Regions from separate parts of the Mesorhizobium sp. M0037 genome, predicted to be linked through region 1. Evidence: predicted binding sites of a transcription regulator. Region 1 holds the regulator's gene; the other holds the start of a gene.
The links. The regulator LexA, encoded in region 1, represses DNA repair genes until DNA is damaged. The targets are predictions, from matches to a motif close to TGTTCNNNNTGTGTTCNG.

Region 2: ssb (single-stranded DNA-binding protein) is a predicted target of LexA. The motif match lies at 5,252-5,269, and genes of this name have one in related genera.

What each region holds. Positions count from the first base shown of each region.
Region 1 is NZ_JAMYVB010000001.1:758,457-765,884, reverse strand. It holds gene NKJ78_RS03995 (AMP-binding protein) at 1-1,598, shown strand, start outside; gene kynA (tryptophan 2,3-dioxygenase) at 1,595-2,431, shown strand; gene kynU (kynureninase) at 2,537-3,784, opposite strand; gene NKJ78_RS03980 (GntR family transcriptional regulator) at 3,953-4,717, shown strand; gene lexA (transcriptional repressor LexA) at 4,923-5,705, shown strand; partial or broken gene NKJ78_RS03970 (ComEC/Rec2 family competence protein) at 5,699-7,428, opposite strand, start outside.
Region 2 is NZ_JAMYVB010000001.1:641,339-648,766, reverse strand. It holds gene gyrA (DNA gyrase subunit A) at 1-841, opposite strand, end outside; gene NKJ78_RS03340 (helix-turn-helix transcriptional regulator) at 1,065-1,916, opposite strand; gene NKJ78_RS03335 (hypothetical protein) at 2,004-2,540, shown strand; gene NKJ78_RS03330 (VOC family protein) at 2,575-2,952, shown strand; gene NKJ78_RS03325 (MarC family protein) at 3,059-3,688, shown strand; gene NKJ78_RS03320 (OsmC family protein) at 3,733-4,158, opposite strand; gene NKJ78_RS03315 (DUF2306 domain-containing protein) at 4,182-4,580, opposite strand; gene ssb (single-stranded DNA-binding protein) at 4,618-5,151, opposite strand; gene NKJ78_RS03305 (hypothetical protein) at 5,362-5,763, opposite strand; gene NKJ78_RS03300 (ArsR/SmtB family transcription factor) at 5,897-6,211, shown strand; gene NKJ78_RS03295 (SRPBCC family protein) at 6,208-6,675, shown strand; gene NKJ78_RS03290 (ATP-dependent Clp protease proteolytic subunit) at 6,705-7,313, shown strand.

The DNA.
Region 1 (7,428 bases):
CATTCACGCGTGACAACCTGCCGCCGCCGGAGCAATGGCCGGAGTTTTTGCTCGACGGCTTCGACTATCCCGACCACATAAATGCCGGCGTCGAATTGGCCGACAGGCTGGTCGAAAAAGGGTTCGGCGACCACACCGCGCTGATCGGCAATGGCCGCCGCCGCACCTACAAGGAACTGTCCGACTGGACCAACAGGCTCGCCCATGCCCTGGTCGAGAATTATGGCGTCAAGCCGGGCAACCGGGTGCTGATCCGCTCGGCCAACAACCCGGCCATGGTCGCCTGCTGGCTGGCCGCCACCAAGGTTGGCGCGGTGGTCGTCAACACCATGCCGATGCTGCGCGCCGGCGAACTCGCCAAGATCGTCGACAAGGCGGAAATCACGGTTGCGCTTTGCGATACAAGGCTGATGGACGAGATGACCGCCTGCGCCAAGGGCAATGCGTATCTCAAGCAGGTCATTGGCTTCGACGGCACGGCCAACCATGACGCGGAACTCGACCGAGCCGCCCTCGACAAGCCGGTCACCTTCACTGCCGTCAACACCGGCCGCGACGATGTCGCGCTGCTCGGCTTCACCTCCGGCACCACCGGCGTGCCGAAGGCGACGATGCATTTCCACCGCGACCTGCTGATCGTCGCCGACGCCTATGCCCGCGAAATCCTGGAGGTGACGCCCGACGACATCTTCGTCGGCTCCCCGCCCCTTGCCTTTACCTTCGGTCTTGGCGGGCTCGCCATCTTCCCGCTGCGCTTCGGCGCCGCGGCGACGCTGCTGGAACAGGCGACGCCACCCAACATGATCCACATCATCGAGACCTACAAAGCGACCATTTCCTTCACCGCTCCAACCGCCTATCGGGCCATGCTCAAGGCCATGGATCAAGGCGCTGACTTGTCCTCGCTGCGCGTCGCGGTTTCGGCGGGCGAGACGCTGCCGGCGCCTGTCTTCGAGGAATGGACTGAGAAGACCGGCAAGCCGATCCTCGATGGGATCGGCGCCACCGAGATGCTGCATATCTTCATCTCCAACCGCTTCGACGACATGAAGCCGGCCTCCACCGGCAAACCCGTCGGCGGCTATCAGGCACGCATCGTCGATGACGAGATGCGGGAGTTGCCGCGCGGCTCTACTGGCCGGCTGGCGGTGCGCGGCCCGACCGGCTGCCGCTACATGGCCGATGCCAGGCAAAAGGACTATGTCCGCGACGGCTGGAATCTCACCGGCGATACGTTCACGCAGGACGAGGATGGCTTCTTCCACTTCGCCGCGCGTTCCGACGACATGATCGTCAGCGCCGGCTACAACATCGCCGGCCCCGAGGTCGAAGCGGCGCTGCTCTCGCATCCCGACGTCGCCGAATGCGCGGTGACCGGCGCCGAGGACGGTGAACGCGGCCAGATCGTCGAGGCGCATATCGTGCTTGTGCAAGGTGTTTCGCCGGACGCATTGACCGTCAAACGCCTGCAGGACCACGTCAAAGCAACGATCGCGCCCTACAAATATCCGCGTTCGGTGAAGTTCATCGACGCCTTGCCCAAAACCCAGACCGGCAAGATCCAGCGCTTCCGGTTGCGCGCGGAGAAGATCAATTGATTAAGCCGCACGATCCGGCGTCCGATGGCGCGCAGATGTCGTTCAAGGAGCGGATGTCCTACAGCGACTATCTGCAGCTGGACAAGGTGCTCGATACGCAGGCGCCGCTGTCTTCTGCCCATGACGAGATGCTGTTCATCATCCAGCATCAGACATCCGAATTGTGGATGAAACTGGCCCTCCACGAGATCGGCGCCGCGATCCTCTCGATCCGCGCCGACCGCCTCGAACCGAGCTTCAAGATGCTGTCGCGTGTCGCGCGCATCTTCGAGCAGCTCAACAATGCCTGGGACGTGCTGCGCACGATGACGCCCAGCGAATACACCGAGTTTCGCGACGCGCTCGGCCAATCCTCGGGCTTCCAGTCCTGGCAGTACCGCGCCATCGAGTTCATGGCCGGCAACCGCAACCTAGCCATGCTCGGGCCGCACAAGCACCGGCGCGACCTTACGGACAGGCTGGAAGCGATCCTGGCCACGCCGTCGCTCTACGACGAGGCGCTTCTGCTTTTGGCGCGCAATGGCTTCGACATCGGCGCCGATGCCGGGCGCACGGACTGGCGCGAGACGCGCGGTGAGAACGAAGACGTGCTGGCTGCCTGGCAAACCGTCTACCGCGACCCGCAGCGCTACTGGATGCTCTACGAACTGGCCGAGAAGCTGGTCGACTTCGAGGATTACTTCCGCCGCTGGCGCTTCAACCACGTCACAACGGTCGAGCGCATCATCGGCTTGAAGCGCGGCACCGGCGGCACCTCAGGCGCCTCCTATCTGAAGAAGATGCTGGAGGTCGTGCTGTTTCCGGAGCTCTGGACGGTCCGCACCCGGCTCTAGAGCATTTCACCGTTTAACGGAAACGGCGAAATGCTCTAGCTCTTTGATTGACGCAATTTCGGACGGAAAACCGCTTCACACTTTTCCTGAAATTGCTCTGGTTTCTCACGTAACCGCGGTCTTCACCGCGAAGCGGGCGTCCTGCCAGGCGCCGGTGCGCAGAATATCCTCCAGGACTTCGACCGCCTGCCAGACATCGCCATATCCGACATAGAGCGGCGTGAAGCCGAAACGGATGGTCGACGGCGCCCGGAAATCGCCGATCACGCCGCGCTCGATCAGCGCGCGCATCACCTGATAGCCATGCGGATGGAGGAACGACACCTGGCTGCCGCGCTGGCTGCCGTCGCGAGGACTTTCCAGTTCAAGCCGGTAGGCGCCGCATCTGGCTTCGACGAGCTGGATAAACAGGTCGGTCAGCGCGATGCTTTTTCTGCGCACCGCCGCCATATCGACGTCGTTCCAGATATCGAGCGCGCCCTTGAGCGCCCGCATCGACAGCACCGGCTGCGTTCCGCACAGGAAGCGGCGAATGCCGCTGCCGACGGCAAAGCCCTGCTCGAAGGCAAAGGGCCGCGCATGGCCCCACCAGCCGCTGAGCGGCTGGTGGGCATCGTCATGGTGGCGCTCGGCCGCGTAGATGAAGGCTGGCGAGCCCGGGCCGCCATTGAGGTATTTGTAGGTGCAGCCGACGGCGAAATCGGCATTGGCACGGTCAAGTTCGACCGGCAAGGCGCCGGCCGTGTGGCAGAGATCCCAGATGATCAGCGCGCCGGCGTCATGTGCCTTGCGCGTCAGCGCCGCCATGTCGCGCAACTGGCCGGATTTGTAGTTGACGTGGTTGACCAGGATGACGGCAACGCTGTCGTCGATCAGCTCCTCGATTGCGGCCGCGTCGACGCCCTCCAGCCGCAGCCGCGTTCCCGGCCGGGTCGAGGCGACGCCTTCGGCCATGTAGAGGTCGGTCGGGAAACTGTCGCCCTCGGCAACGATGACCGACCGATCCGGCCGCATGCCGAGCGCTGCGTGCAGCAGCTTGTAGATGTTGATCGAGGTTGTGTCGCAGACCACCGTCTGCCCATCAGCCGCGCCGATCAGTCGCCCGAGCTGATCTCCGAGTTCCACCGGCATGTTGAACCAGCCGGCGGTGTTCCAGGCGCGAATGAGGTCGTGCGCCCATTCCTGCGTGGCGGCCTGCTGCAGTTCGCTGAAGACGACCGCTGACGCGGCGCCCAGGGAATTGCCGTCGAGATAAATCACGCCTTGCGGCAAGACAAAGCGTTCACGCATGGAGCGCAGCGGATCGGCGGCATCCATTGCTTCGATTGTAGCGAGATCGGGTGTCGTGCTCATGATCCGGCGCCCCTCCATGGACAAACGCGCGCGGCGGAGCCTGCCGCCCAAACATGCCGGCGATCTTGAGTGGTCGCCCTTGAACTGTCAAACATTATATATAATTCACCCACTGAAAGGCTTTGATATATAATGATCCGCCCGAGCGTTTATGTCTGATGGATCACGATGCTGGATGACGAGCAGACCTCGAAGACGGAAGTGGCCTATCGCCTGCTCAGGCGCGATATTCTTGCGACCCGGCTGGCGCCTGCCGCGCCGTTGAAGCTGAGCACGCTGCGCAACACCTACGGCATCGGCTGGACGCCGTTGCGCGAGGCGCTGTCGCGGCTGGAGGCGGAACGGCTTGTGACCGCCATCAGCAACCGCGGGTTTGCGGTCGCTCCCGTCTCTCGGGCGGAGCTCGAGGATTTGGCGCGTGCGCGGCTGGTGGTCGAACTGCCCCTGCTGGTGGAATCGATCGAGAAGGGCGACCGTGAGTGGGAAGACGCGGTCGTTGCCGCCCACTATCGTCTCTCACGGTGCGGGTCTGTTCTCGACGATCCATCGGATGATGCGGTCGACGCGTGGTACGAAAAACACGATGCCTTCCATGCGGCGCTGCTCAGTGCCGCGACATCCAGCTGGCTGCTGCGCTTCAATGCAACGATTTCCGACCAATTGCATCGCCATCACCGCTTTCTGGGTCTGGCCCCGACGCTGCGCGCCGCCGCCGGCCGCACGGACGGACACCGGAAGGCCGTGGCGGCCCTGCGCGACGCCGTGGCGATCGAACACCATACCGCCCTGATGGAAGCGGCCCTCGATCGCGACGTCGAACGTGCGAAAACTCTGATGACCGCTCACATCGGCTACACGCTGCGGGTCTATGCCCAGAGAGAACCCCGCGCGGATGCTGCGCAGCCCCGTCCGAAAAGGAAGCGGCGATCGTAGCCGACGACGCAGGGCACTTTGTCTTCGTTTCACCCCGTTGCTGGCAACTGGGCGCAGGCGGCGCTCGCAGCGCCGAACGTTACGCTGAACAAAACGTCAACACATTCATTAAACTTTAAAAGGTTGCGGAACACAACTGGAACAGATAGTGTTTGTTCTGGGTTTGTTTTTTCTGATTCTGGTTTCAGAACCCTTGGGGGCCGCGATGCTGACGCGCAAACAACATGAGCTTCTGATGTTCATCCATGAACGCCTGAAGGAGAGCGGAATCCCGCCGTCCTTCGACGAGATGAAGGAAGCGCTCGACCTCGCCTCCAAGTCCGGCATCCACCGCCTGATCACGGCGCTTGAGGAGCGCGGTTTCATTCGCCGGCTGCCGAACCGGGCGCGCGCGCTGGAAGTGCTGCGGCTGCCCGACTCGATCGCACCAGGCCTCAATGCGGCGAGGAAGTTTTCGCCGAGCATCATTCAGGGCAGTCTTGGTCAAACCGGCCAAGGGCAAGGCGGCCAAGGACAAGGCGCGTTGGGCCAAGGCGGTCTCGGCCGCCAGATCAAGCCGGGCTCGCCGTCGCGTTCGATGTCGGCCGGCAATGACGATGCCGTTTCCGCGATTTCAATCCCGGTTATGGGACGCATCGCCGCCGGCGTGCCGATCGACGCCATCCAGCATCAGACCCATTCGATCTCGGTGCCGCCCGATATGATCATGGGCGGCGAACACTACGCGCTCGAGGTCAAGGGCGATTCGATGATCGAGGCCGGCATTTTCGATGGCGACACGGTCATCATCCGCAATGCCGACACAGCCAGCCCCGGCGAGATCGTGGTGGCGTTGGTCGACGATGAGGAAGCGACCCTGAAACGCTTCCGCCGCAAGGGCGCCTCGATCGCCCTGGAAGCCGCCAACCCGGCCTACGAGACCCGCATTTTTGGACCGGACAGGGTGAAGGTGCAGGGCAAGCTTGTCGGATTGATCCGGCGCTACTGAGCCGGCTTGGGTTTGTACTTTTCACGCTGGTTGTAAGGCGGCAGGCCGCGCGCTTCGCGGGAGAAGCGGCGTTGCTCGTGCCAGGGGCGATACGGCTTGTCGACGGCGAGCGGATGGTTGGCGCTGCAGCTGCCGATTGCGGATCGAAGAAGACGGCGGCGCTGCCGTCGCGGGCCAGCTGTTTCTTCGTCACGACCAGCACCAGCGGGTCGCGGCACGGATTGTAGGCGGTGGCGTCATCGATGACGATCAGGCTCGCGAAGGCACAGGCCGGCCGCGCCGTCTTGCGGTCTTTCGCAAGCGCTACAATGGCTCCGGAAGGGTGCCGGGCGATACAGAGATCGCCGGTGCAATAGAAGGGCGAGCCGGGCGTCAGATCGAGCGGATCGAGATCGAACCGCGTATCTGTTGCCTCGAAAATCTCAGGTGGGATAATGGTTTCGGCCCGCAGCGCCCGTTTCCAATTGTCCGTGGTGAATTCGTTGGAGCGTTCGCGGTTGAGGGCGAGTTCGCCGCCACCGATCGGCATGGCCACCAGATGCGCATCCTCGGATATGAGCACGTCTGGCGTAAGCACCTGCGGCACCGTCAACAGGCCGGCCAGCGCGAAAGGCACGGCCGCCAACCTGAGCCAGGTGGTGGCCATGGTGGCGATGACGAGGGCGACCGCCACTAACAGCACCGAGCGGATGGAGATCAGCCCGACGGCGTCGACCGGCGAGCGCTCGGAAATCCAGGCCGATATAGCGATCATCGCCGTCAGGCCTTTGCCCATCACATAGAGGAACGGTCCGTCGGCGCCGAACGGCATCGCCAGCGCGCTGAGCACGGCAAACGGCATGACGATCAACGATACAATCGGCATCACGGCCAGATTGGCGATCAGGCTGAGCGGCGACACACGCTGAAAATGCCAGATGGCGAACAGCAAGGTTGCACTGCCGGCGATGATCGAGGTCATGGCGAGGCCGCCCATGGCCAGCGCGAATTTTCGCGACAGGAAGCCGACGAAGGAGCGCTTTGCCGGTGGCGTTCTCACCTTGTCGGCGCGGTAATCGGCCCAGCCGGCATAGGCGCCGACAAGGGCGGCAGTGGCGGCAAACGACATCTGGAAGCTGGGACCGACCACCTCGTGCGGCGACACCAGGATGACGGCCATGGCGGAGATCGCCAGATTGCGCATGGTGAGTGCGGCGCGATCAAACAGCACGGCGACAAGCATGACCGCCAGCATGATGAAACTGCGCTCGGCAGCCACCACGATGCCTGAAATGACGAGATAGGCGGCGATGGAGACGAGTGCTGCCACTGCTGCATATTTCTTCACCGGCCGGCGCGAGGAGAAATCCGGAAACAGCGCAAAGGCGCCGCGCAGCAACGCCATGATGGTGCCGGCAACCAGCGCCATATGCAGGCCGGAGATGGAGATGATGTGGTAGATGCCGGTGCGCCGCATCGCTTCGTTGACCTCGTCCGGGATGCCGGCGCGCACGCCGACAATCAGCGCCGCGGCAATCTCGCCTTCGGCGCCGCCGATCTTGCCCCTGATATGGTCGGCAATGTTTTCGCGCGCGTTCTCGATTGCCGAGGAAAGCCGCGCGGTCAGCGGCGGCGGTCCCTGCGTAGCAATGGTTTTCGGATTGCCGAGAAAGAAGCCGCTGCCGCCGATACCGGTGAAATAGCTGTCGAAGGAGAAATCGTAGCTCTCCGGCCGCACCGGACC
Region 2 (7,428 bases), 120 kb from region 1:
TCGAGGCCTTGTTCACCTGGTACGGGACTTCCGTGATGATGATCGATTCACGGTCGTTGCCGCGCTGTTCGACATTGACCTTGCCGCGCATGACGATGGAGCCACGGCCCGTCGCATAGGCGCTGTAGATGCCGGAACGGCCGAGCACGATGCCGCCGGTCGGGAAATCGGGACCCGGAATGATCTCCATCAGCGCCGGCAAGTCGATTGCCGGATTGTCGATGATGGCGATCGCGCCGTTGCAGATCTCGGCCAGATTATGCGGCGGAATGTTGGTGGCCATGCCGACGGCAATGCCCCCGGAACCGTTGACCAGAAGGTTGGGGAAGCGCGCCGGCAGCACCTTCGGCTCGGTGTCGGAGGCGTCATAAGTCTCCTGGAAATCGACGGTTTCCTTGTCGATGTCCTCCAGCAGCTCATGTGCGACCTTGGTCAGCCGCGATTCGGTGTAGCGCATCGCCGCCGGCGGATCGCCGTCGATGGAGCCGAAATTACCCTGCCCGTCGATCAGCGGCACGCGCAGAGACCAGTCCTGCGCCATGCGCACCAAGGCGTCGTAGATCGAGGCGTCGCCATGCGGATGGTATTTACCCATCACGTCCGCGACCGGGCGGGCCGATTTCACATATTTGCGGTTCCAGTGGTAGCCGCTCTCATGCGCCGCATAGAGAATGCGGCGGTGCACCGGCTTCAGGCCGTCGCGCACATCGGGCAGCGCACGGCTGACGATGACGCTCATGGCGTAAGAAAGATAGGAGCTCTGCATCTCCTCGATGATGGAGATGGGCTCGATGCCGGTGGGGCCGCCGTCGGCGCCGCGCGGGGGTTTTTGGTCGGTCAAATCGGATCACAATCTAATCAGGAATCACTGACCGCTTATATAGGAAGCACGGCCGAAACTCCAATATTCGTGGTGCTTTTCCAACGACAATTTCAGTGGTAATTTCAAATGGATAAAGCTGATTGCGACGATTTGGCCATAACGCATTTCGCCGCCGCCAGGGCAAAAGCCTGCGATGGACCGTTTTCCAAGCCAAGAGCGTATCAGGAGGCAGGCGGACGCATCAGCGGGTAGCCACCCGCCGGGCGCGATAGTCGCCAGGCGTTTCGCCCATGACGCGCCGGAAACGGCGGTTGAACGTCGACAAATCGTTGAAACCGGCCTCGAAGGCGATTGCCGAGATGGCATCGCCTGACATGCGCAGCCGCACCGCCGCGCGGTGCAGCCGCGTTCTCAGCAGAAACTGATAGGGCGTCATGCCGGCGACCTGCCGGAAGGTGCGCAGGAAATGATACGGGCTGGTCGCCGTCGCGCAGGCAAGCTCGGAAAGCGAGACCGGCCTGTCGGCATTGAGCTCGATCTGCCGCACCGCCTCGGCAACCCGTTTCTGGTCGCGGCGGCTCGGCGGTCGAACGCCAGGCACCGCATCGCTGGCCACAGGCAGTGCTGCGCCGGCAACAGCCAGTGCTGCGCCGGCAATTCGCAGGCCAAGCTCCTCAAAGGCGTCGATGTCGACCATCTCGCGCGCCGCTTCCGCCTCGGCCAGCAGCGATGCGAGCGCCGGCAAGGGCGGCATATGCGGCACGCCGAAGGCGAGCTTGCTCGCGCCGGACACGTCGCTGGCGATGCGGTCGAGATAGGCCGGAGCGAAGTGGAAGGACAGGCAACGGTCGCCGGCGCCATGCTCATGCCCGCATTCATAGCAGGCGCCGACATTGCCGAGCAGGATCGCGCCCGGCGCCAGCATGGCGGCGCCTTGCCTGGTGCGGTAGCGGAAGGTGCCGCTGGTGACAGCGGCAACGCAGAAGGTGTCGTGCGCCTCCTCGAACGGGCGGTCGCCGGCGCCGGCCGTGCACAGCACGTCACAGACATACCAACCCTGCCCCGATGCCAGGTTTTGTTCGCTCGTCGTCATGGCTTGAAAGATAGCAATTTTTCCCAAGCGCGACACCCGGTCGGGGCCTATCGCTTGCAGCCTCCTGACATAACGAAGGCAGCAAGTATGATCGGTACATCCTCCTTTGCCGAAGCGCTCCACAGCGACGGCCCCAATCCCGGCCTGGCTGAAAAGCTGGATCTCTACGGCCGCTTCGTCGGCGCCTGGACATTCGATGCCACGCGCCATCTCGAGGACGGCACGGTTCTCACCGGACGCGGCGAGGTGCATTTCGGCTGGGTCCTGGAAGGCAGGGCGATCCAGGATGTATGGATCCTGCCCGCGCGGGATGCCGGCCCCTCGCCTTCTCTCGGCAAATGGACTTTCTATGGCACAACGCTGCGGGCCTATGATCCCGGCTCGGATGCCTGGCACATCTTCTGGAGCGACCCGCGCAACCAATACTACAGCCGCCAGCTTGGTCGCGCCGAAGGCGACACGATTGTCCAGGTCGGCGCTGACGGCACTGGTTCCTCGGTTCGCTGGAGCTTTTCGCGCATCACCAAGGACGGCTTCCGCTGGCTCGGCGAGCGTTCGCACGAAGATCGCAAAACATGGCGTCTCGAAGTCGAGTTCCTGGCGCGCCGCGTCGCCCAGGACTGATGACGCAACATATTGCAAAAAGGTGACAAAAAGCATGCTTGACCATGTCTCGATCGGTGTCCGCGACACCAATTTTTCGAAGCCCTTCTACGATGCCGCGCTAAAGCCGCTCGGTTATTCCTGCCTCAGCCAGTCGCCAGGCTCACTGGGTTATGGTGCGCAAACCGTGGCGCTGTGGGTGAACGACGCGGCGCGGCCAGTGCCATCGGACGAGAAGTCCGGTCTGCATTTCTGCTTTACCGCGCCGACGAGGCAGAGTGTCGTTGCCTTCCATGCCGCCGCCTTGCGTGCAGGCGGCAGCGACAATGGCGCGCCGGGCCTGCGCGCCGACTATGGCGAGAACTATTACGCTGCCTTCGTCGTCGATCCCGACGGCTATCGTCTGGAGGCCTATTGCAACGCTGCCGCCTAACATAGCCGGCGTCTCCGGTATCGGCATCTCAGACGGTTCCCACCGGCCAGGCTTTGCTCTACCACTATCGTGGCGCAGGGGTCCGGCCCGGCGGGAGGGGTCAGCGATGCCGAGTTTCGACAGCCTGTTCAACGCCTTCGTCACCATTCTGGTGACCATCGACCCGCCAGGTCTCGCGCCGCTCTTCCTCGCGGTGACACGCGGCATGAACCGCGAGGAACGTCAGCAGGTTTCGGTGCGCGCCTCGATCATCGGCTTCCTGGTGATGGCGCTGTTTGCGGTGGCCGGGGCGTCCATCCTGTCGGTGTTCGGCATCACGTTGCCGGCTTTCCGCGTCGCCGGCGGGTTTTTGCTGTTCTTCATCGCGTTCGAAATGGTGTTTGAGCGCCGCCAAGACCGCAAGGAGAAGATCGGCGACGTCGCCATCACCAAGGACATGATCCACAATATCGCGGCCTTCCCGCTGGCGATCCCGCTGATCGCCGGCCCCGGTGCGATTTCGGCGACCGTGCTACTGTCGGGCTCGTTTCAGGGTTTTGCAGCACAAGCGGCGCTGGTCGCCATCATTTTCGTCTGCCTTGCCATCACCTATCTGGTGTTCGTGCTGGCGGAGCGCATCGACCGCATCCTCGGCCAGACCGGCCGCTCGATCCTGACCCGCCTGCTCGGCGTCATCCTGGCCGCGCTTGCGGTTCAGTTCGTCGCGGATGGCATCAAGGCGCTGATGGCGGGGTAAACGGCAGCCCTACTCCCTGCTCCCTGCTCCCTGCTCCCTACTCCCTACTCCACCGCCGTATCGACGACCTCGAAATCGTGGGTGATGACAGCCGTCTTGGCCAGCATGGCCGAGGCCGAGCAGTATTTCTCGATCGACAGGTTGATGGCGCGCTGGACCTTGTCGTGCGACAGCGCGTGGCCCGTGACGATGAAATGCATGTGGATGCGGGTGAAGACTTTCGGGTCGGTTTCGGCCCGGTCGGCGTCGAGTTCGACAACACAGTCCTCGATCGCCTCGCGGCCTTTTTCGAGGATGTGAACGACATCATAGGCCGAGCAGCCGCCGGTGCCAATCAGCACCAGTTCCATCGGGCTCGGACCCGGCGTCTTGCCTTCCGGCCCGGAGGCGGTTCCCAGCACAACCTTGTGGCCGCTGCCGGACCCGCCGACGAAGGTGCGCTCCTCGACCCATTTGATCCGGGCTTTCACGGCAATCTTCCTTTCAGAAAGCGTCACTGGCCGAAGACGACCGTGTGCATGATCCGCCCCGGCAGCAGCGTGAACACGCCGGCGCCGATCAGGGCGAAAACATACAGCGATATCATGACCCTGCGATGTTTGGCGACCCGATGCATATGCGCGTGCCAGACCGCCAGCGGCACGGCGATCAACACTAAAATCGACAAGAGATGGATCGGGCTGAACGGACCGACGAGGCGTATCTGCTGGATCCAGAAACTGGAGATGGCGACGACCAGCATCAGCGCCGCCCAAGTATAGCCGACGACACGATGACGCGTCGTGCCTTTCGGCAGCGCCAGTTGCGTAGCGCCAATGGCCAGCGCGGCAAGGGCCGCGAAGGCGTGCCATGGAATGGGAGGGCGCGCCGATAGAAGCGATCCGAGCGACATCGCGCCCTCTCCTCAGATATCGCTGACTACCGTCAGCTCAGAACGGGATTTCGTCGTCCAGTTCGCGCGACGAGCCGCCGCCACCGCCCCCCTTGGAACCGCCGCCACCGCTGTTGCCGCCGCGGTTGAAGCTCTCATTGGGGCCAGACTGGCCGAAATCCGAGCCACGGCTCGCGCCGCCGCCGCCGGCATAGTTGCCGACCTGACCGCCGCCCTCGCCGCGAGAATCGAGCATCTGCAGCTCGCCGCGGAATTTCTGCAACACGACTTCGGTCGTGTACTTGTCGGCGCCGGTCTGGTCCTGCCATTTGCGTGTCTGCAGCTGGCCTTCGACGTAAACCTTCATGCCCTTCTTCAGGTACTGCTCGGCGACCTTGGCGATCTGGTCATTGAAAATGACCACGTTGTGCCATTCGGTCTTTTCCTTGCGCTCGCCGGAGTTCTTGTCGCGCCAGCTTTCCGACGTGGCGATGCGGATGTTGACGACCGGGTCACCAGAATTCAGGCGGCGGATTTCAGGGTCCGCGCCGAGGTTACCGACCAGAATGACCTTGTTGACGCTACCCGCCATGACACTTCTCCGCGCTCATCCGAAACAAATTTCAAGTCGTTCACCTTACAGGCCGCGGACAATCCTGGCTTGCCCCGGCTGGCTTTTCCCACAAGGCTTTTGTTCCCTTTTCGTTCCTATACTGTTAACCACGGATTGTCAAGGAATGGCAGCAATCGCCGACGCGGGCGCGTGGATTTAGCTGACACGCAGCGGCGAGAAGCGGTGTCGTCAGCGCCGTTTTTTAGCTGGTCGCAACGGACCGAAAAAGCCGCTCCACTCCATGCCCATGGTATGGGCGCGCTGTGCGATCACGGTTGGTGCCGACATCAGCCCGACTGCAGGTTCAGATTTCAGAGCCGGGTCATTCAGCAATTTCCCGATCGCGCGGCCGTGCCACCAGACCTGAGCGACGAGCGCCGCTACCACCGCGATCAGGCCCCAGGTCCCCAATCCTTCGCCGAAGATGTAAATCCCGTATGGCGGCGATAGCGCCGTACCCAGCTTGGCCAACAAGATCACGGCCACGAAACCGATGACGGCGATGGCGCCTATACCGAGGACGAGGCGGCGATAGAGCCTCAGAGCCTCGTTGAGGTTCTCGGCGGACGAAAGATCGACGTTGGAATTCATAAATACTACTCCTGCCTCGCGATGATCGGCCCATCTTGTTCCCCGTGGATTAGAGGCCCGGCAGGATCCAATCAATACCGGGCATTCAAAACACCCCTTGCCAAATCGATAAGTATCGACTTATGCTTTTGCCATGATCGAAGCAGAGACTTTTCGCGCCCTGGCCGACCCGACGCGACGCGCCGTCTACGAGCGGCTGACTTCCGGCGAGATGAGCGTGTCGGAGTTGCGCACTGGCATGAGCGTGTCGCAGCCGGCGGTGTCGCAGCACCTTGCCGTGCTGCGCGGCGCAGGCCTGGTCAGCGAAAGACGCGCCGGCCGCAACGCCTACTATCGCGCCGATCCGCAAGGGCTCGAGCCGCTGCTCGGCTGGATCGAACGCTACCGCGCATTCTGGCCGGAGCGCATCGAAAGACTGAAGGCCGTTTTGAAGGACATGGACCAATGACCGACGAAAAGCAGACGCAGACCGCCAAAGATGCCCTCGCCTTCGAATGCGATCTGCCGGACGCACCGGAAAAAGTGTGGCGGGCACTGACCGTGCCGGACCTCTTGGCGGAATGGATGATGCCGAACGACATCAATCCGGAAACCGGCAGCCGCTTTGCCTTTGCCGCGCCTGAGAAGCCGATCCAGTGCGAAGTGCTCGATGCCGAACCGGGGCGCCTGCTGCGCTATTCCTGGCGCGAGCGTTCCGGCGACGCCGACCGCGAGGAGCTGGAGAGCATCGTCACCTTCACACTCGCCCGCACCGTTTCCGGCGGCACGCATCTGCGCATCGTCCATGACGGGTTTGTCCTGACGCCTGCGGTTGCGATGGCCGGCGCCGGCTGCCGGCTCTCGCTGCGCGCATACAAGCCCAAACCGCCTGTCGCCGCCAACGCGCCACGCCTGTTGCTGTGCGCTGCCTGAACCGGAAAAATCAAAACGGAGACAATGAGATGAGCGGCTTTGCCAATCTGGTGCCGATGGTGATCGAGCAATCGAGCCGCGGCGAACGCGCCTTCGACATTTTCTCGCGGCTGCTGCGCGAGCGCATCATCTTCGTCAATGGCGAGATCAATGACGGCATGTCGGCGCTGGTCTGCGCCCAGCTCCTGTCGCTGGAATCCGAAAACCCCGACAAGGAGATCTCGCTTTACATCAACTCGCCGGGCGGCGTGGTGACCAGCGGCTTCGCCATCTACGACACGATGCAATTTGTCAGTTGCCCGGTATCGACGGTGTGCATGGGCTTTGCCGCCTCGATGGCCTCGTTCCTGCTGATGGCGGGAACGCCGGGCCGGCGCATCGCGCTCCCCAACGCCAGCATCGTGCTGCACCAGCCTCTGGGCGGCTTCCAGGGCCAGGCCTCCGACATCCAGCGCCATGCCGAAGGCATTTTGCGCACCAAACGGCACATGACGGAACTGTATGCGCAGCATTGCGGCCGCACCTATGAAGAGGTCGAACGCACGCTCGACCGCGATTTCTTCATGACCGCCAAGGAGGCCAAGGAGTGGGGCCTCGTCGACCATGTGTTCGACACCCGCAAAAAGGCGGCGGCCTGATCGGCGGATTGAATGCAGGCCGGTGTTCCCTCAATTTCAACGCCGCTGGTCTGGCCTCGCCTTGAGCGCGGCACTATAGTCTTGCCATGCGCTACCACCTGAACAGACTGACCAT